2 regions of the Roseateles albus genome follow, and region 2 is predicted to be linked to the other one. Evidence: riboswitches for the same ligand, from Rfam matches in the RefSeq annotation. Region 2 holds a riboswitch; the other holds the start of a gene.
What was found. Region 2 has a riboswitch for cyclic di-GMP ahead of PRZ03_RS05980 (methyl-accepting chemotaxis protein). Riboswitches for the same ligand answer to the same signal wherever they lie in the genome.
Positions count from the first base shown of each region.

Region 1: another riboswitch for cyclic di-GMP. It lies ahead of PRZ03_RS11670 (pre-peptidase C-terminal domain-containing protein); the one in region 2 lies ahead of PRZ03_RS05980 (methyl-accepting chemotaxis protein).

Region 1 covers NZ_JAQQXT010000006.1:193,246-202,402, forward strand. The annotation lists gene PRZ03_RS11660 (CHASE domain-containing protein) at 1-1,997, shown strand, start outside; gene PRZ03_RS11665 (Dps family protein) at 2,357-2,857, opposite strand; cyclic di-GMP riboswitch class I at 3,042-3,130, shown strand; gene PRZ03_RS11670 (pre-peptidase C-terminal domain-containing protein) at 3,283-4,968, shown strand; gene PRZ03_RS11675 (sensor domain-containing diguanylate cyclase) at 5,043-7,775, opposite strand; gene PRZ03_RS11680 (hypothetical protein) at 7,891-8,859, opposite strand; gene PRZ03_RS11685 (hypothetical protein) at 8,905-9,157, opposite strand, start outside.
Region 2 covers NZ_JAQQXT010000003.1:145,124-154,280, forward strand. The annotation lists gene PRZ03_RS05970 (PEP-CTERM sorting domain-containing protein) at 622-1,266, shown strand; gene PRZ03_RS05975 (substrate-binding periplasmic protein) at 1,508-2,266, opposite strand; cyclic di-GMP riboswitch class I at 2,596-2,700, shown strand; gene PRZ03_RS05980 (methyl-accepting chemotaxis protein) at 2,953-4,932, shown strand; gene PRZ03_RS05985 (M4 family metallopeptidase) at 5,039-6,889, opposite strand; gene PRZ03_RS05990 (M20/M25/M40 family metallo-hydrolase) at 7,267-8,880, shown strand; gene PRZ03_RS05995 (esterase-like activity of phytase family protein) at 8,992-9,157, shown strand, end outside.

The sequences.
Region 1 (9,157 bases), on a different contig from region 2:
TGGCCAATATGAGCCATGAAATCCGCACGCCGATGAATGCCATCCTGGGCATGTTGACGCTCTTGCGCAAGACCGAAATGACGCCGCGCCAGGCCGACTATGCGGCCAAGAGTGACGGCGCGGCGCGCCAGCTCTTGGGGCTGCTGAATGAGATTCTGGACTTCTCCAAGATCGAGGCCGGCAAGATGGAGCTGGACCCGCAGCCCTTCGGCCTCGACCAGCTGCTGCGCGACTTGGCGGTGATCTTGGCGGCCAATGTGGGCGCCAAGCCGGTCGAAGTTTTGTTCGATATTGACCCCGCCCTGCCGCAGCGCCTGATCGGTGACGCGATGCGCTTGCAGCAGGTCTTGATCAATCTGGGCGGCAATGCGATCAAGTTCACGCCCAGCGGCGAGGTGCTGTTGCGAGTGCAGCTGCTGCAGCGCAGCGGGGCGGAAGTAACGTTGCAATTCAGCGTCCGCGACAGCGGCATCGGCATTGCGGCCGAGAACCAGACGCGTATTTTCAGCGGCTTTACGCAGGCCGAGTCATCCACCACGCGGCGCTTTGGCGGCACGGGCCTGGGTGTGGCGATCAGCCAGCGCTTTGTCGCGCTGATGGGGGGCGAGCTGACGCTGGAGAGCGAACTCGGGCGCGGCAGCCGGTTCGCTTTCACCATCAGCCTGCCGCTGGCGCCTGATCAGCAGCAGGGCGACGCCTCGGCGCAGGGGGCGGCGTGGCGCACCCTGATTGTTGAAGACAACACGCATGCGCGCGTGCTGCTGGCCAGCATGGGCCAAGCCTTGGGCTGGCAGGTCGAGCAGGCGGCCAGCGGCGACCAAGCCCTGAGCTTGATGCAGGCCGCAGCGCGGGCGGGCATGCCCTATCAGCTGGTTTTTGTGGATGGGCAGATGCCGGGGCTGGACGGCTGGCAGACCTGTCAGCGCATCGCCCATCTCGGGCTCAAGGGCGATGCGCTTGTGCTGCTGATGGTGACGGCGCAGGGCCGTGACCTCTATGCGCAGCAAGTCCAAACCGAGCAAGACAGCGTGGACGGCTTTGTGCTCAAGCCGCTGACTGCGTCCATGCTGTTTGACGCTGCGCTGGCCGCCCGCGAGGCGCGCAGCCAGGCTCAGCCCAAGCGCCGTGCCGGCACCGCGCCGGGCGAGCAGCGGCTCGCCAAGCTGCGCCTGCTGTTGGTGGAAGATAACCCCAATAATCAGCAGGTTGCGTCCGAGCTGCTCACGGACGAAGGCGCTGTGGTGGAGATTGCCAACCACGGCCGCGAGGCGGTCGAGCTGCTGGTGGCGACGCCGGAGGCCTTCGATGTGGTCTTGATGGACCTGCAAATGCCGGTGATGGATGGCCTCAGCGCCGCGCGCTTCATTCGCCAGGAGTTGGGTTTAAGCCGTTTGCCCATTGTTGCGATGACCGCCAATGCGATGAGCTCCGACCGCGAGGCCTGTTTGGCCGCCGGCATGAACGACCATATTGGCAAGCCCTTCAACTTGGATGAACTGGTGCGCGTGCTGCGCAGACTGGGCGGCTTGGAGCAGGGGCTGGCCGAGGCCATGCCAGCGAGCCCTGCTGTGCTCGTGGAGGCCGCAGCTGCCGAGATCGACCCGGCGCAGTCAGCGGCCTCGGAGGCCGGCGTGGACCTGGAGCTGGCGCTGCGCCGGCTTGGTGGCAAGCGGGCCAGCTATATCCGCTTGCTCGGCAGTTTTGTGCGTGATTTGGCCGCCTTGCCGGAGCAGCTGCGCAGCCAAGTCGAGCAGGGTGACTTTGAATCGGCCACGCGGCTGTTGCATACGCTCAAGGGCACGGCGGCCACGCTCGGTGCGACCGGTATGGCGGGTGAGGCGGGCGAGGCCGAAGCGCGCCTGGGCGCCTGGCGCCAGCAGCCGCCCGCCGATGCCGCCGAGCCGGCGCAGGTCTGCGAGGCCAGCTGTGCGCTGATGACCACAGCGCGGCCGGTCTTGCTGCGCCTGCATGAGGTCTTGCTGGCGCAGCAGGGCTAGCCCGGATGTTTCACAAGGTCGGCCCCGGCTGATCCACAGCACCGATGAGCACGACGTTCTCTCGCTTCGACGTTCTGTCCATTTTGGCTACAGGGCCTACGCGGGCTTGCGCGGCCCAGACCTTGCCCCTGACGCTTCAACTCCTCGCCGATGCCACGGGGCATCGGCTGCGGCCGTCTCAGCGCCATTGGCTGCGGCCTGGACTCCCGCAATTCCCGCGTCCCTCGTGAAACATCCGGGCTAGCTGCTATTCAGTCCTCCAGCAGACTCCTGAGCATCCAGGCTGTTTGTTGGCTGCGCCGACACACGACTGGCGCTGCGCGTCTGCACCACCTGCTGCGCAGGCAGTGCTTGGATGCTCAGTCTTCCAACAGACTCCTGAGCATCCAGGCTGTTTGTTCGTGAATGGTGAGTCGCTGCGTCAGCAGGTCGGCGGTCGGCTCGTCCGAAGCTTCGCCAACAACGGCGAACAAGGCGCGAGCGGTGCGCGCCACGCCTTCATGGCCCTCTACCAAGATGCGCACCATCTCCAGCGCCTTCGGTGGCTTGGTCGGTGCGTCGGGCAGCGAGCTCAAGGCGGCGAACTGCGCGTAAGAGCCGGGCGCCACATGGCCGAGGGAGCGGATGCGCTCGGCGATCGGGTCGACCGCGTTCCACAACTCGGTGTACTGCAGCATGAACATCTGATGCAGGGTGTTGAACATAGGCCCGGTCACGTTCCAATGGAAGTTGTGCGTGGTCAGGTAGAGGGTGTAGGTGTCGGCCAGCAGCTTGGACAGGCCCAGGGCAATGGCTTCCCGGTCCTTGGCACTGATGCCGATATTGATGGCATCAGACTTGGCGGCAGATTTCTTGGCCATAGGAGGCTCCTCTCGGTGGTTGGTACAAGGTCTTGGGCAATAGGCAGCACTATAGGCCAGCAAAAACGCCTGCCGGCGTGGCGCGAGGGCCAGGGCTTTTGAGCAATTCATCACATCAGCCCCGCCGCTGTCGAGCTTGCCCGCAAATAGCGCTATCCAGGTGTCAATGCGCCCCCTAAACTGAAGGCATTCAGGGCACACCCGAGCGAAAGCCGGGGTCGCAAAGCTTCCGGTCTACAGCTATTCATCAGCCAAGACAGCGGGGTTGCCAAGCCAAAGCGGGCACCAAGCCTGCACTCCCAGCGAGGGGCTTGAGCACCACTCCACCGTGCTGGCAGCAATACTGCTGATCTCCTCGCTTTGACTGACCTCGCCGCTCCAAGCTGCGCCTTGAGTTCTACCCTCAAAGCCGGAGTGCTCACCTCATGTCCCAGCAGCCTACTCGCCAGCCAAACGCCTTCAAATCTCTGCAGGTGCAGCTGCGCAAAGCGCCTCTGTGGGCGCGTACCTTGACCGGCACCGCGGTGATCGCCTTGGTCGGTGGTGTCACCTTGAGCGTGGTGGCTGAGCCGCAAAGAGAGGCCGTACAGCTGGCTCAGGCCGCAGCGCCATCGAGCCCCGCCATCGCGCTGCCACTCGCAAGTGCCAAGGCAGACGCCGCTCCTGCAGTGCCGGCCCCAGCCGTTCAAACCGCTGCGCTGGCCGCGCCGGCGCCGCAGGCGATCAAGGGTTTCGAGCTGCCGGCCGATTTCATCCCCGCCAACAGCGAAGGCTCGACCGAGAACGCGCCCTTTGGACGCATCAAGCTGGCGGCGCTGAGCAATGGGCAGCAGGCGATTGATGGGCTCGGTGGCGATTTGCCAGCCGTTGCAGCCTGGTACGGCAAGAGCCCCGAAGAATTGACCACGCTGCTGCGCAGCGACAACACCGTGTTCGTTGACACCAGGGGCCGCCTCTTGTTCATTGACGCCGGCGCGGGCAAGGCCGATGCCAGCCTCAAGGACGCTCACACCCATCATGTCAGCGACGCGAATATGGGCGTCACCGAGGCGGGAGACAAGGCCACCATCGGCGTGCCTTCGACAGGCGGCGCGCCGTTCCCGCTTGACCAGACCTTCGCGCTGCATTCGCGCAGCAGCGCTTCGCGCATCATCTATCTGAACTTCAAGGGCGAGGGCGCCAAGCCCGCCTTCGATCTGGACAAGCTGCCGCGCAGCTTCAGCGCGGTCGAGCAGGCGATGATCCAGAAGATCTGGTTGCGGGTCGCGGAAGACTACGCAAGCTTCGATGTCGACATCACCACCGAAGCGCCCAGCAGCGTTGTGGGCAAGACCGGCGTGACCATTCTCATCACCAGTGAAACCAGCGCTTCGGGTGGCTATGCCTATCTGAATTCTTTCGCGGCCTTCAGGGCCAGCCCGGCACCGGCGTTTTGCTTCCAGAACAATCTGGCCAATGCCGAAAAGCCGATCGCCGAATGCCTGTCGCATGAGTTGGGCCACACCCTGGGCCTGCATCACCAAAGCACCAGCGCCCAAACCTATTACGGCGGCACTGGCAGCGGTGACACTGGCTGGGCGCCGATCATGGGCGTGAGCTATTACAAAAACCTCACGCAATGGGCCAAGGGCGAGTATGCCGGCGCGACCAATACCGAAGACGCCTATGCGGTGATGAAGAAACAAGGCCTGCCGGCGCGCGTCGATGATCACGGCAACACCACGGCCACGGCCAGCGCCATGCTGCTGAGCCAAGCCAACGGCCTGGCCAACCTCAGCCGCACCGGCGTGATCGAAACGCCCACGGATGTGGACGTGTTCAGCTTTGTCGCCGGTGCCGGTGCCATTAGCTTGACCGTAGCACCCTCCAACTGGAGCGGCAACCTGGACGTGGCATTGGAGTTGAGGGACGCCAGCGGCAAGACCGTGGCCACGGCGAACACCCTGGACAAGTTGGACGCCAACATCTCCGCCAAGCTGGCCACGGCGGGCACCTACTACCTCTTTGTCAAAGGTGCCGGCAAGGGCGACCCCAAGACCACGGGTTACAGCAATTACGGCTCGATCGGCCAGTACAGCATCAGCGGTACGGCGCCCTTGAAGCTCAAGTAAAGCGAGCCCCATCATTGGCCGGTCCACAGGCCAAAAAACAAGCCGCCAATCCTGGCGGCTGTTTTCGTGGCGGCTCAGGCCATGGGCCGCATCGATTCGATCCGCAGCCATCCGGCATTAGCACTGGCCTGCGGCGACAGCAAAAGTTCGCTGATATCGCCCAGGGTCGGGGTTTGCGCCGTGGCGCTTAAACCCACCCAGGTGTTGCGGCCGCTGCGCTTGGCCATATAAAGCGCCTGATCCGCCAGGCCGACCACTTGCTGCCAATCCAGTCGTTCGGGCTGCGAGGGGACAAAGGGCAGGGTCGCAAAGCCGACCGAGCATGTCAGTGCCAAGCGCGCGGCGGCCTCAATGTCGAAGGGCTGCTGCGCCACCGCCGCGCGTATGCGTTCGGCGAAGTCCGGGGCTGCACTGGCGTTGGTCGCCCTTGCCACCACCAAAAACTCCTCGCCGCCCCAGCGCACCAGGTAGTCCGAGTCGCGGCAGGCCTGTTGCAGGCGTGCGCGCATCTGCACCAGCACCGCGTCGCCTGCCGGATGGCCCCAGTCGTCATTGACGCGCTTGAAGTGGTCGATGTCGACCAGCAAAAAGATCAGGTCGGCATCCTGCGGCGCGGGCTGTTCGGGGTGGCGCCGCCAGTCTTCGTAGTGGCGCAGGCATTGGCTGATTTCGCCTGCCAGGTTTTGTTCCAGGAAGCGCCGGTTGCGCAGGCCGGTCAGCGGGTCGGTGAGGCTGATGTCCTTGAGCGACTGGTAAGCGCGTTCCAGCTCCTGGTTTTTGTCCAGCACCTCGGCCTGCGCCTGATGCAGGCTGACCAGCGTGGCCTCCAGGCGCCGATAGTTTTGCGCGTTATCGATCGCGATCGCGCCATAGGCCGCCAGGCTGCGAAAAATCAAGCGCTCGCGGTCGGCGTAGGCATGGGCTTGCGTCGATTGGATAGACATCACGCCGAGCAACTGCTCACCCGAAATCAAGGGCATGAACATCGCGCTGAGCGTCTGCAGCGTGCCCGGAATCGGATTGTTCTTGCCGCTTGAGGGATCGACTTCGATAAAGACCTCTCGGCGCTGCGCAGCGCAGCGAACGATATTGGCCGTCGGGTGAGACATCGGCGCGCTGAAGCTCGCCAGCCGCCTCCCATCCTCCGCACCATAGGCCAAGAGCAGGTTTTCGCCCGCCGCGTCGAGCAAATAGACGCTGAAATGATTGGCCCGCAAGAGCCCGTGCACATTGTGGTCCAGCGTGTCGTAGACCGCCTGCTCTTGCAGGTGGCCGGTGATTTCTTGGCCGATCTGGCTCAGCCGCTCCAGCGTGGCGCTGGTCTGACTGAGCAACTCACCGCGCTCGGTGTGGAACTTTGTTTCCAGCAAGATCAGGCGTTTGCTGACGTCTTGTTTGTGCACGGCTTCGCTGGCGGCGCGCGCTTTTTGAGCATAGGCATAGGCCTGGGCGTGGTCGCCGAGCTTGGCGTATTCGGCCGCGATCGCGTCAAACACGCTGGGCGGCACGCTGGACTGTTGCTCGGGCGAAAAAGCCGCCAAAGACAGCAGTAAATAGTGCAGGCTGGGGCTGGCCGCTTGCATGTCCGGCGGCGCCGGCAAGTCATGCTGGCTATACAGCGTGGCCAAGGTTTGCAGCGCATCCGACAGATGCAAGGGCAGGTCGGCCTCCCGGACCAGCTGCAGCGCCGCATGGGCGGCTGCCAATGCCTCTTGCGGCCGGCCCAGCTCGGACAAGGACAGCGCCTCCACCGCCATCATATGCAGGCGCAAATCCAGTGGGCGCGGTGCGGCCGCGGGCGCATCGAACTGCCGCGCAGCCTCCAGCGCTGCAGCGGGCTGCTTCAGGTCGCGCTGCAGCTCGGCCAGATAAACCAGGCCCAGCGCATAGGTGCGCGAGCTCTGCAGCGGCGCGAGCAAGGGCAGGGCTTCGTCCAGGGCTGCTTGCGCCGCTTCAAACTGGCCCAGCGAGCGCTGCACGCTGCTGACCTGCAGCAGCGCATTGCCCAGCACCAAGGGCCAGCCGGTCGGGCGTGCCAGTTCCAGGCTGCGTTGCATCCATTCCAGCGCCTGGGTGTCATCGTTGAGGTTGGCGAAAGCAACGCCCAGCATCGTCATCGACAGCGCAATCTGGCGCACCATGCCGGCCCGCTTGAGCGCGCTGACGGTGTGACTGCAGACGCGAAACACGGTCGCAAAGTCAGACGTTTGCAGCGCTTCGAAGGTCAGGAACTCATTGCACATCACATGCAGGGCCGGGTGCACCGGCTTGGCCAGCAGATCGCGCACATGTGCGCCCCATTGCGCAGAGGCGGAGGCGATGTTTTGCCGTAGCGCGGCGTGCGCGATGCAGAGCTGGGCGAACTCCATGCGGAAGTCGTCGCCGCTGCCTACCGCCATGGCGGCCGTCGCATCCAGCTCGGCGCAGCGCCCCGGGAGGTCGCCCCGATCGCCGGCGATATGGGCCAGCAGCAGGTGGGCGTCGGCCAGGATCAAAACATCGGACAGCGTCCGTGCGGCCGGAATGATGGTGCGGGCCTGTGCTTCGGCCAAGTCCAGCTCGGCAAACAGCCAGTGACATTCGGCCAGCAGCAGCTGCAGGCGCAGGCGCAGCCGGGCACTTCGCTGGTCGTTCGATTCAGACAATTCAGCCAAGGCCTGCTCGGCCAAGCGGCGTGCCCGGCCGCTGTCGCGCTCACGCAAATGCCAGGCCAAAGCAACGCGCTCCGCGATGCCGGCCCGAGCGCCTGCGCTCACAACCGCCGCGTCGAGCTTGGCGTATTCTTCGTCGCTTAAAAACAGATCCATCGGCGCATTCCTCTCCACCGGATCAGCATAGCGGATTGGCGGCGCCGAGCAGCGCGAAGAAAAGCCCGAAATCCCTCGCTATGCGAGCAGAAGTCGGGCTTGGTGGCTTGAGCCTTCAGCGCTTGATTTCGCAGGCCTTCACGCGGCCGGGGTAGGGGTCGGCGCCGAAATAGTTGTTGCGGCAAGGTATGCCGTTGGTTCCGTCGCGGTAGACGTAGCGACCCGACGCGCCATAGCGCACTTGCGCGAAGCCTCTGAAGTCACAGTTTTCATTTTCCGCCGCGCAGCGGGTCCAGCTGCCCGAGTCGCTGTCGCCGTCGCCGCCGTAGTTGCCGACCTGCACCTCGCAATGCTTCAAGACGCCGTAGGCCGGGTCACCAAAATTCCGCACATTGCAGGCTACATCGCCTCTCGCCGAGCGCATCTTCCAGTTGTGGCCATCACCGAAGCGCACCTGGCCGTTGCCCTTGATGCGGCAGGTGTCGTTCTCCGCCGCGCAGTAACGCCAACCCTTGCTGGATGAACCCGAGCCCCAGCCCGCCCAGGAGCCTTGGTTGCTGTTGTCATGGCCTTGGTTACCGGAGCGGCGAATTTCGCAGAACTTGGTCACGCCGCGCACCGGGTCACCGAAATCCGAAACATCGCAGCGAACGCCGCCGTAAGCGGTGCGGCTGACAAACCTATTGCCCTGCCCGAAGCGCACCTCGGCCGAGCCCTTGAACTGGCAGTACTCACCTTCGGCGGCGCAAAAACTCCAACCCATGGCCGAGCCAGGGTAGTTGCCATTGCCGTCGTTGCCGCTGGTGCGGACCTGACAGCGCTTGGGCACGCCTGGAGCGGGGTCGCCAAAAGTGTCGTTATTGCAGTCCACATTGTTTGAGACCGTGCGGTTCGTCCAGCGGCCATCGGCGCCGTAGCGCACCATCGCCCGGCCGGAGACGCGGCAGGTCTCGTTCTCCTCGGCGCAGGTGCGCCAGCCGTCTTCGTAGGCCTGGGCCGCTTGAGGCGCGCCAAAGCCGACGCAGGCGGCAGCGGTCAAAAGAAGTGCCTGAAGCAGGCCACGGGTTCGCGTTTCTAAACTCACGGGAGTCTCCTGATTAGCCATCGCGGGGCTTGATTTGATCTCAATCTACTCGCTGACGATCTGACCCTTGGTGCCGGCATCCGAGTCGTTCCAGACGTCCTCGCCTTGCAAGCGGCGATCGCCCTGAATCCGGAAGGTGATGGTGCCGGTTTTGAACATCAGCCCACCGTCACTGCGTTTGGCTTTGACCTTTTTGCCATTGACCCAGACATGTTCTTTGGCGTCGATGCGTATGGTGGCCACGGTGGCGCCGCTGTCCGACTTGGCGACCCATTGGCCGGCGTAAGGGTTGGCGGCC
Region 2 (9,157 bases):
CAGCGCCGGGAGTGTAGCACTCCACTCATTTGATGAGTTATGTATGTGAATTCTCCCAAACATGCCCGAGGTCCAGGGCCGAATCTCCGATTCCCTTTTTTTCCGCTCACTTGCGTGCGCTTGTATGTTCTGCCTCTATCGGGCGCGATGGCGAATGCCCGGTATGGTCACCGAGTTGCTACGCGGGCAGTGACCTCGAAATGTCGGGGCCTGCTCCAAGCCGACAGTTCGAACAGGCGCCGCGAAGCTGACGTTCGGTTCGCCGACCGTTTTGGTCAACGTCGGCTTACGGGCGATGCTGCGGCCCCACGCTCCAGGTCAGCTGTTGTCATTCGGATGCGCAGTGGGTGGCGCCAGCACGGCGCCCAATGCGGGCATTCGCCATCGCGCCCGATAGAGGCAGAACATACAAGCACACGCAAGTGAGCGCACAAAAAAAAGATTCGGAAAGTCGGCCCTGGGCCTCGGGTATGTTTGGGAGGAAATCGCATTCCTAACCCCTCAAATAGGTGGGGGGGCTTGCCGCCGCAGTCATTGCTACACTCCGGCCGCCGGTGAATTGGTGAGCCTTTTGGGTGAGCTGATTGACTTGGCCTTATACACCATTTATCCAGGGAAAAAATGATGCATCAACTACTCAAGAAGACCTTCAAGACGGGCGCCCTGCTTGGCGCAATGACCTTGATGGGTGCGGCACAAGCGACTTCGGCTTTCGAAGGTCGCCTGGCCAATGGCACGGCCAGCTCCACTTGCACGGTATCCGGCGCGAACAAGTGCGCAATGTTCTACAACGCCACGCTTGACTTGACGATCCTGAACGACTGGAACATCGGCACCGGCACGGCTGCCGCAGGTTCGGCCCAGGCCCTGGCTGAAACGGCGGGTGCTAAGCAGACCAGCTTCACGGGTTGGTTCTTGCCGACAGGCGATGGCAACCTGCCAGCCGGTAGCGGTAACCAATTCAAGGCCATTTGGGACGCTGCAGGTGGGAATTTTAGTTCCTTGTCGGCGCAATTTGATGGCGTGCAGTCCAACTACTACTGGTCCGGTACGGAGTACGCGCCGGGTTCGCTCTACGTGTGGTACTTCGGTACCTACAATGGCTTCCAGGGCTACGACGTCAAGTTCAGTGGTTTGTACGCGCTGGCTGTGCGCCCCGGAGATGTGACCGCCGCGGTGCCGGAGCCACAAACCTATGCGATGCTCCTTGCTGGTCTTGGGCTCATGGGCTTAGTTGCTCGCCGCCGTAGCAGCAAGCAGCAGTAATCGATTGGCATAGGCCTACCGAAAGAACCGGCTCAAGTGGCCGGTTTTTTTATGCGCGGCTGCGGAGTTCAATCCCAGCGATTCATCCCTGCCAAATTCCGATGTCGTGCGGCTGCTCAGGGCACTTTGCAGCCTTGTAGCAAGACCCCCCGCTTCGGCAAGTAAAGTCGCGTCGGAACAGCTGGCGATTGCGCCCCGGAATTCGCGCTGATCAAACCATGCTGGGCGGCGTGCGTTGACCTCACTGATAGCTGCGCAAAATCCGCTCGATCTGGCCGGACTTTTGCAGCGACTCCATCGCGCGCTGCAGCCGCCTCACCGTCTCGGCGCCAAGCTCCCGGCGGGCGTACAAGACGTAACTCTTCTCGTTGACGGTGAATGGGCTGTTGAACTGGTTCAGGTCAACGCCGCTTTGCTTCAAGGCATAACTGAGCAGGTAGTCGGACGAGATCACCGCGTCGAGCCGGTCCAGAGCCAGCATGCGCACGCCTTGAAAAGGATCGGCGACGCCGAACTTGCGGATGGCGTCGTCCTTGTTGATGGCGTCGTCATAGAAGGCACCGCGGGCCACACCCAAGAGCTTGCCCTTGAGCTGGGCGACGCTACGGATGTCGGACGCCTTCTTCGTCAGCACGACGAACTTGAAGACGTGAAAGGGTGTGACCCGTTGCGCCAGTTCTTCCAGCTCGGGTCCTTCAACGCCGACCACCAGATCGGCACTGCCATCCTTCAAGCCCATGGCCAGGCGCACATAGACGGCCGAGCCGAGTGCCACCGGCAGCGCCGCTTCGCGTGCCAGGGCCAGCATGATTTCATGATGCATGCCGGGCCGGCTCACCTCGCCATGCAGGGTGTAGGGCGCCACATCATTGAGCAAGATGCGCAGTGGTGGTCCAACAGCGGGCGCCGCCAATTGAGCGGCGGCGGCTGGGGTTTGCGGCTGCGCTTGGGCGGCCGCCGGCAGCGGCTGGGCAAGCAGGCTCAGGCAAAGTAGCGCCAAACAGTGCTGAACCCTTGCGCACGGGCCGAGGCGCCGCGATGTCGGCTGAGTTGCATTGGGCATGCGTGCAGTTTAGCGAGTCGCCAGTCGGGTATGCGGCTTGCGCCATGCTGCTGGCTTGCCCTCCGCGCCTCCCGCGCCGCCAGCGACGCTGAGGACTTTGGGTCGGCGGCGTCAGGCCAGTGCAATGCCACTCTTGTGGATATTTCGCCCGAGGCCCTGTGCCTAATGTCACGTTTGGTCTGAAATTAAAGGGTTTACCCTTGGCTATTTGATCGGAATCAAAGATACTTCAATACCAGTTGCGAACCAGTGTTGATCTGCTCGCAGCGCCAAATCGGCACACCCGCTTGAAAGACGGGGTCGCAAAGCTTCCGGTCTACCGTTCAGGCGAGCATCACACTCGGCTGGGCCAAGATAGCGGGGTTGCCAGTCAAGCTCAGTTCAAGCCCCCGTTGATGGTGCGGTTTGGCCGGACTTGCCTGTCAGACAGTTCACCCAGCGCGATCCCGCATCGCCGCCGTGAAGCCTCTGCGACTCTCTTCTCGCTTGCTCCCTTGCAGGGCGTGCCAATGGTTTTGTTTGCCCATTGACCCCTGCGCGTTTGGCACTGGCTGCCCGCGCGGCCGTGCCGGTTCCTGTGAGTCGGCATGCCAACCCAAAGAATTGCATTGAAGATGAACAACTTGTCCAACTCATCAGCCGCTGGCACCCATCCCAAGTCATATGCCAGCCTGGCCCGGCGCGTTGCTGTCGCCGGCGGCTTGAGTGTCGCTGTCTTGATCGGCTTGACCAGCCTGGGCCTGAGCTACAAGGCAACCGGTGCTGAGCGTGAGCGTGCCGCGCTGCTGGCTGCCAGCGAAGCCGGCGCTGTGGCTCGCATGGCCGACGCCTTTGACAACAGCGCGCGGCTGATGGTCGAACGCTTCTACAACACCTTTGCGGGCGACTTCAAGGGCAGTTTCAGTCTGCAGACGGACGCGTCCGACCTGCTGTTCGAGGGGCAAAAATTGGCCGGAGACTTCGAGGCCGTCGACCGCTTCAGCCGCAACACCGGTGGTGCCGCCACCATCTTCATGCGCAAGGGCGATGATTTCTTGCGCATCACGACCTCGTTGAAAAAAGAGAACGGCGAGCGCGCGGTCGGCACCACCTTGGGCAAGGCGCATCCGGCTTTTGCCAAGATGATGGAAGGCCAGCCCTATGTGGGCAAGGCGGTGCTGTTTGGCAAGCCGTTTATGAACCATTACCAGCCGATCAAAGACAGCCAAGGGGCGGTCATCGGCATCTTGTTCGTCGGCTTTGATACGTCGGAATTTCAGCGCTCGTTGGAGCAGCTGAGCCAGGGCGTTAGCTTGTTCGAAACCGGCGGTGTCTATTTGATTGACCCGACCGGCGCCAAGGGCAAACCGATGTTCCGCGCTCACCCGACTCAGACGGGCAAAGCGGTCGCCGAGTTTGACCCGGCGGCGGAAGCTTTTTTGACCGAGCTGTTCCGCAAGCCCGCAGCTGATATCGCAAACATGCACGTCAAGGCACCGGCCCTGCTCAACAAGGCCAATGATGATGCCTGGGTGGTCGCCAAGCACAGCGAGGCGACCGGTTTGTGGGTGGTGGCCGAGGTGTCGGATCGCCAGGCGCTGCGCGAGCATTGGGTGGCACAGCGCAATCTGTGGCTGACCTTGGGTCTGGCCAGTCTGAGCTTGGCCATGGGCCTGTGGTGGCTGCTGCGGCGCTGGGTCGGCGCGCCGCTGACCGCGCTGAATACGGCAGTTGCCCGCTTTGCAAACGGAGATTTGTCAGTGCCGGTGCGGGCGCAGCGTGATGATGACTTGGGCGCGCTGGCCGGCCATGTCGAGCTGATGCGCCAGCAACTGGCCCAGACCATTGGCTCGGTGCGCATGGCCACCGACGGCATCTCCACCGCCAGCTCGCAAGTGGCGGCCGGCAGCCAGGACTTGTCTGGCCGCACCGAGAGTGGTGCGAGCAGCTTGCAGCAAATTGCCAGCTCGGTTGAGCAGTTGACCGGCGCGGTGGCGCAGACCGCCGAAGCCGCGCGCTCGGCCACGGCCTTGGCGCTCAGCGCCAATCAGGCCGCCAACCAGGGCGGCGAGGAAATGCAGCAGGTCTTGATGACCATGGACGACATCAGCACGGCCAGCCGCAAGATAGTTGAGGTCATAGGCACGATTGACGCAATCGCCTTCCAGACCAATATCCTGGCGCTGAACGCCGCGGTTGAGGCAGCGCGGGCCGGCGATCAGGGGCGCGGCTTTGCGGTGGTGGCCAAGGAGGTGCGCAGCTTGGCCCAGCATTGCGCCGAGTCGGCGCGTGAAATCAAGGGCTTGATCGGTGGCAGCGTGGTCTGTGTGGACGCCGGGCTCAAGCAGGTGCAGGCGGCCGGCCGCTCGATGGGCGAGATCATGAGCAGCATTGGCCGCGTCAATGCGGTGGTGTCGGAGATCAGCGCCGCAGCCAGTGAACAGCGCGCGGGTATCAGCCAGGTCAACGTCGCCATCACGCACCTCGACGCCAGCACGCAGCAAAACGCAGCGTTGGTGGAGGAAAGCACGGCTGCCGCCGAAAGCCTGCAGTCGCAGGCCCAGCATCTGGCCGAGATGGTGAGCGGCTTTCGCCTCGCTTGTGGGCGGGCCGTCCAGGCCTGAGCTAGAGGGCTGGCAGGGGCAAGAAAAAAGCGCCGGGGCTGAGCCGGCGCTTCTTTTGCGGCTGCGACAGATATCGGTCGCAGCTGCATGGGGGTCAAGGGCTCGGTCAGTTGTGATTGGCCACCAAGCTGGCCCCGCTGACGTTGGCATAGGCGCTCAGCAGCAGGTAGTAGACGCCGGCCTTGGGCGCGGCCACGGTGATGGTTTCGGCATTCGTGCTGCCGTCTGACTTCAGCTCGAAGGAGGTCGTGCTTGGGGCGGCGCCAAACTTCAGATAGATGTCGCCGTCACCGGTGCCACCGCTGAGCTTGAACGTCAGGTTGCTTGCTGCGGTGGGCACGGTGAGCTTGTACAGCTTGCTGGCGCCCTTGGTGAGCGCGATGCCAGTTATCGCCACGCCCTTGGTCAGCGCCGTGGCCGCCGGCGCGGTCGTGCCGCAGCTGACGCCTACGGCGGCGAAGGCAGCGGTCACATCGGCCGTGGTGTAGCCGCGGTTGGTGGCGGCTTTCTCGACGCCGCATGCGCCTTGGTTGAAGGTGCTGTTGGCCGTCCAGTACAGGCGGTTGGCATCCACCATCACTTCAAACGCCTTGCGGGTGTTCCAGCCGGGGCTGCTGGCCAGCAGGTAATAGGCCTTGTTGTAAACACCGCTGGTGTTGTGAACATCCATGCTGCTGGTGTAGTCCTTGGCATTGCCGATCGAGCGGCCATCTTGCGGCGGATTTTTCATATAGCGCAGCGCGCCGCTGGCCTTGAAAATCTCGGCGCCGACCAGCCAGTCGTTCGTGCCCTTCATGAAGTACTCGGCGGCCTCGCCGGCCATGTCCGAGAAGGCTTCGTTCATGCCGCCGGACATGCCCGAATAGACCAGACCCGAATTCTGCTCGGTGAAGCCGTGGCTGACCTCATGCGCAGACACATCCAGCGAGACCAGCGGATAGAAAGTGCTGGCGCCGTCACCGAAGTGCATGGCCGTGCCGTCCCAAAAAGCGTTTTCGTAGTTGCTGCCGTAATGCACGCGCATGTAGAGCGTCTGGCTGATCGGGCGCAGGCTGAACCAGCCTTGATACATATTGAAGACCACATTGCCGAAGTAATGCGCGTCGTTCAGGGGCGAGTAGGCCCCATTGGTCAGCTTGTACTCATTGCGCGAGCAGGTGAACTTGAACGGTGTGCTGCCGGTCGTGCCGCCTTTGAGGTCGACGGTGATCACATTGCCGCTGTTCATCTGGCAGTCGTTGGTGACAACCAAGGGTCCGTAGGTCGTGCCGTACTCGTATTTGCCGGTCTTGGCATTGCCGCCGGGGCCTGTCGCATTGGCGTGGGTCAGGCCTTCCCATTGCTGCAGCACCGCGCCGCTGTTGGCGTCGATGATGAAGTGAGGCCGGCTTGGATGATCGCCTTGGCCGTTCAGGAATGAGACCAGGTAGACCAGCTGAGCGACATTGTTTTCGTTAAGGCGCACATAGAGCTGGACCTGATCATTGGACGTTCTTGCGCCGCGCACACCACCTGCCACCAAGCCCTTGGCCTGGGCCAGCACAGCGGCGCTGGACAGGCTGGGTTGGGTGTGCGCCAGGTCTTGCTCCAGTTGGCGGATCAGGCTGCCGGTGAAGGTGGAGCCGGCGCGCAGGCCGGCGACCGAGCTGTCGACATGCTCCACCACGGCTTCGTTCCAGATTGGCACGCCTTGGTAGTACTGCTGATGCCTTGTGACGCGCAAATTCTTGCCATAGCTTTGGCTGCGCAGCGGCCTGAGCTCTTCGTTGAGCAGACCCAAGGTGGCCGCAACGCCGCTGGAGGCGACGCCGCTGGCACTGCGCTGAACCGACAAGTTAGCGCCGGCCAAATCCAGGCCCTCCAGTGGAACCCGCTCGGCCGCGATGGCTTGGCAGGCTGCGGCGGTGGCGCTGAGCAGCAAAAGGCCACGGCCTAGTTTTTTGACGCTGATATGCATGGCGAATCTCCAAATATGGGCCTGTAGCCCGGTTTGTTTGTGCCGACGCGCAGGGTTGATTTGCAGCGGCGGTTTATGCAGTTGGCGGCCCGGATCTCAGGCCGACCCGCTGCCTCATGACCTCTGAAACTGTTGGGATGTCGCGCACGAGCGGCTTAACTTCATTTCGCCGCAGGCTTGGCGTCAACAGCCACACCCGGTCACTGGGGCCCCATCCTAGGCAGGGGCGAAAAGCGCGCAAGCTGTCAGAGTTGACATCCATGCTTGCCCTGATTCGCGGGACAAATTGCGAGCCTAGGATCGCGCCGTTTCAGTCGCCTCGGTCACCTCATTTGGCACATTCGCCCAACCGCCCTAATTGCAACGGAGTCTTCCCCATGCGCTCAGCACCTGCTCCTTTTTTCTCGCCGCTTTGTATGGCACCTCTGGCTTCGCTGCTGGTCGGGCTGGTATTGCTCAACACGACTGCGCCCGCCGCAGCGGCCGGTGACAAGGTCTGGATCAGCTTGGGCGATGCCGCCTGGGCCCAGTTGCAACAGCTTCAGCCCGCAGCAAAAGCGAGTGCCAGCGTCGAGATCAAACAAGTCTCAGCAGAGGCGACTCAAGGAGCGCGAGCTGCGATCAAGGCCGAGAAAGTGCATCTGGTCGAAGTTGATGAGGCCGCGCTGCTGGGCTTGTCAAACGCTGTGCATGAGAAGTTGCGGCGCTGTGGCGGCTATATGTTTCACGCCAGCAAGGCCGAGGGCATGAAGACGCTGCAGTCCGGGCAGGCCGGGTTTACCGCGCTGCTGGCCCCCACACGTCCGAGTTATGTGATTGATCAGCAGACGACGGTGAACCCGATGCTCGCGCAAATGCAAGCGAGCAATATCGGCCAAACCATTCTTGATCTATCCGCCAATACCAACCGTTACTACACGACCAGTGGCGGCGTGGCCGCGTCCAATTGGCTCAAAAACCGCTGGAGCAATCTGGCGGCGGGGCGCAGCGACATCACGGTCGAGCAGTTCAGCCATGCGAACTGGGCTCAAAAGTCGGTGATTGCGACCATCAAGGGCAGCGACAACGCCGCGCAAATCGTGGTGCTCGGCGCCCATCTGGATTCGATCAATTCGCAAGGCACGACCGAAACCACCCGTGCACCCGGCGCCGATGACGATGCCTCGGGCGTCGCCAGCCTGACCGAGATCTTCCGTACCTTGGTCAATAGCGGCTTCAAGCCACGCCGCACTCTCAAGTTCATGGCTTACGCGGCCGAGGAGGTGGGCCTGCGAGGTTCGCAAGAAATTGCCAATAGCTTCGCCGCAGCCAATGCCAATGTGGTCGGGGTGATGCAGTTGGATATGACCAATTACAAGGGCGCCGCCAACGACATCTATATCTTCACCGACTACACCGACAGCGCGCAGAACACTTTTGTGAGCAATTTGATCAAGACCTATTTGCCCACACTGAAGGTTGGCACTGACCGTTGCGGCTACGCTTGTTCCGATCATGCCTCTTGGAGCGCCAAGGGCTTTTACGCATCGATGCCGTTTGAATCGTCGTTTGCGGCCGACAACCCCTATATCCACAGCGCCAATGACACCTATGCCAATAGCGGCAACCAGGCCGATCATTCCTTGAAATTCGCGCGCATGGCTTTGGCCTATGCGGTGGAGTTGGGGGCCGACGGCGCCGCCACGCCGCCGGTGGACAAGACCGAAAACTTCAGCGGCAGCCTGGCTTTGAATCAAACCCAATCCTTCGGGCCCTTCAAGCTCGCCAGTGGCGGCAGCTTGAAGGCCAGCACCACCGGCAGCGGAGACATCGACTTGTTCGTCAAGCGGGGCGGCCCCGCCAGCACCAGCAGCTACGACTGCAAGAGCGACGGCAGCACGGCGACCGAAAGCTGCAGCCTTGGTGCCACCGTCAACAGCGACGTCTACGTCTTGCTCAAAGGCTATAGCGCGGGGACATTCAAGTTGACGGTGAGCTACACGCCCCAATAGCGGATGAGCCGTTTGGCTCTTTAGGCAAAATTTGACGTCATCAGGGTATCACCTAGGGTCGCAAGAATGCCCCTTGTCGCGCAGGCTGTCTGCGCTCAGGGAGCAGTAGAGATGAAGACAAAGTTATATGAAGTGAGCGAGAAGGCCCACACCAAGTCCTTGCGTTTGATTGCAGTGGCTTGCGGTCTGGCCTTTGCGGCGCCGGCCTTTGCCGGCGGCGCCTCGCTGGAAGGCTGGGCCATCATGCCCGCCAACACCTTTGCGGACGGCCCCACCA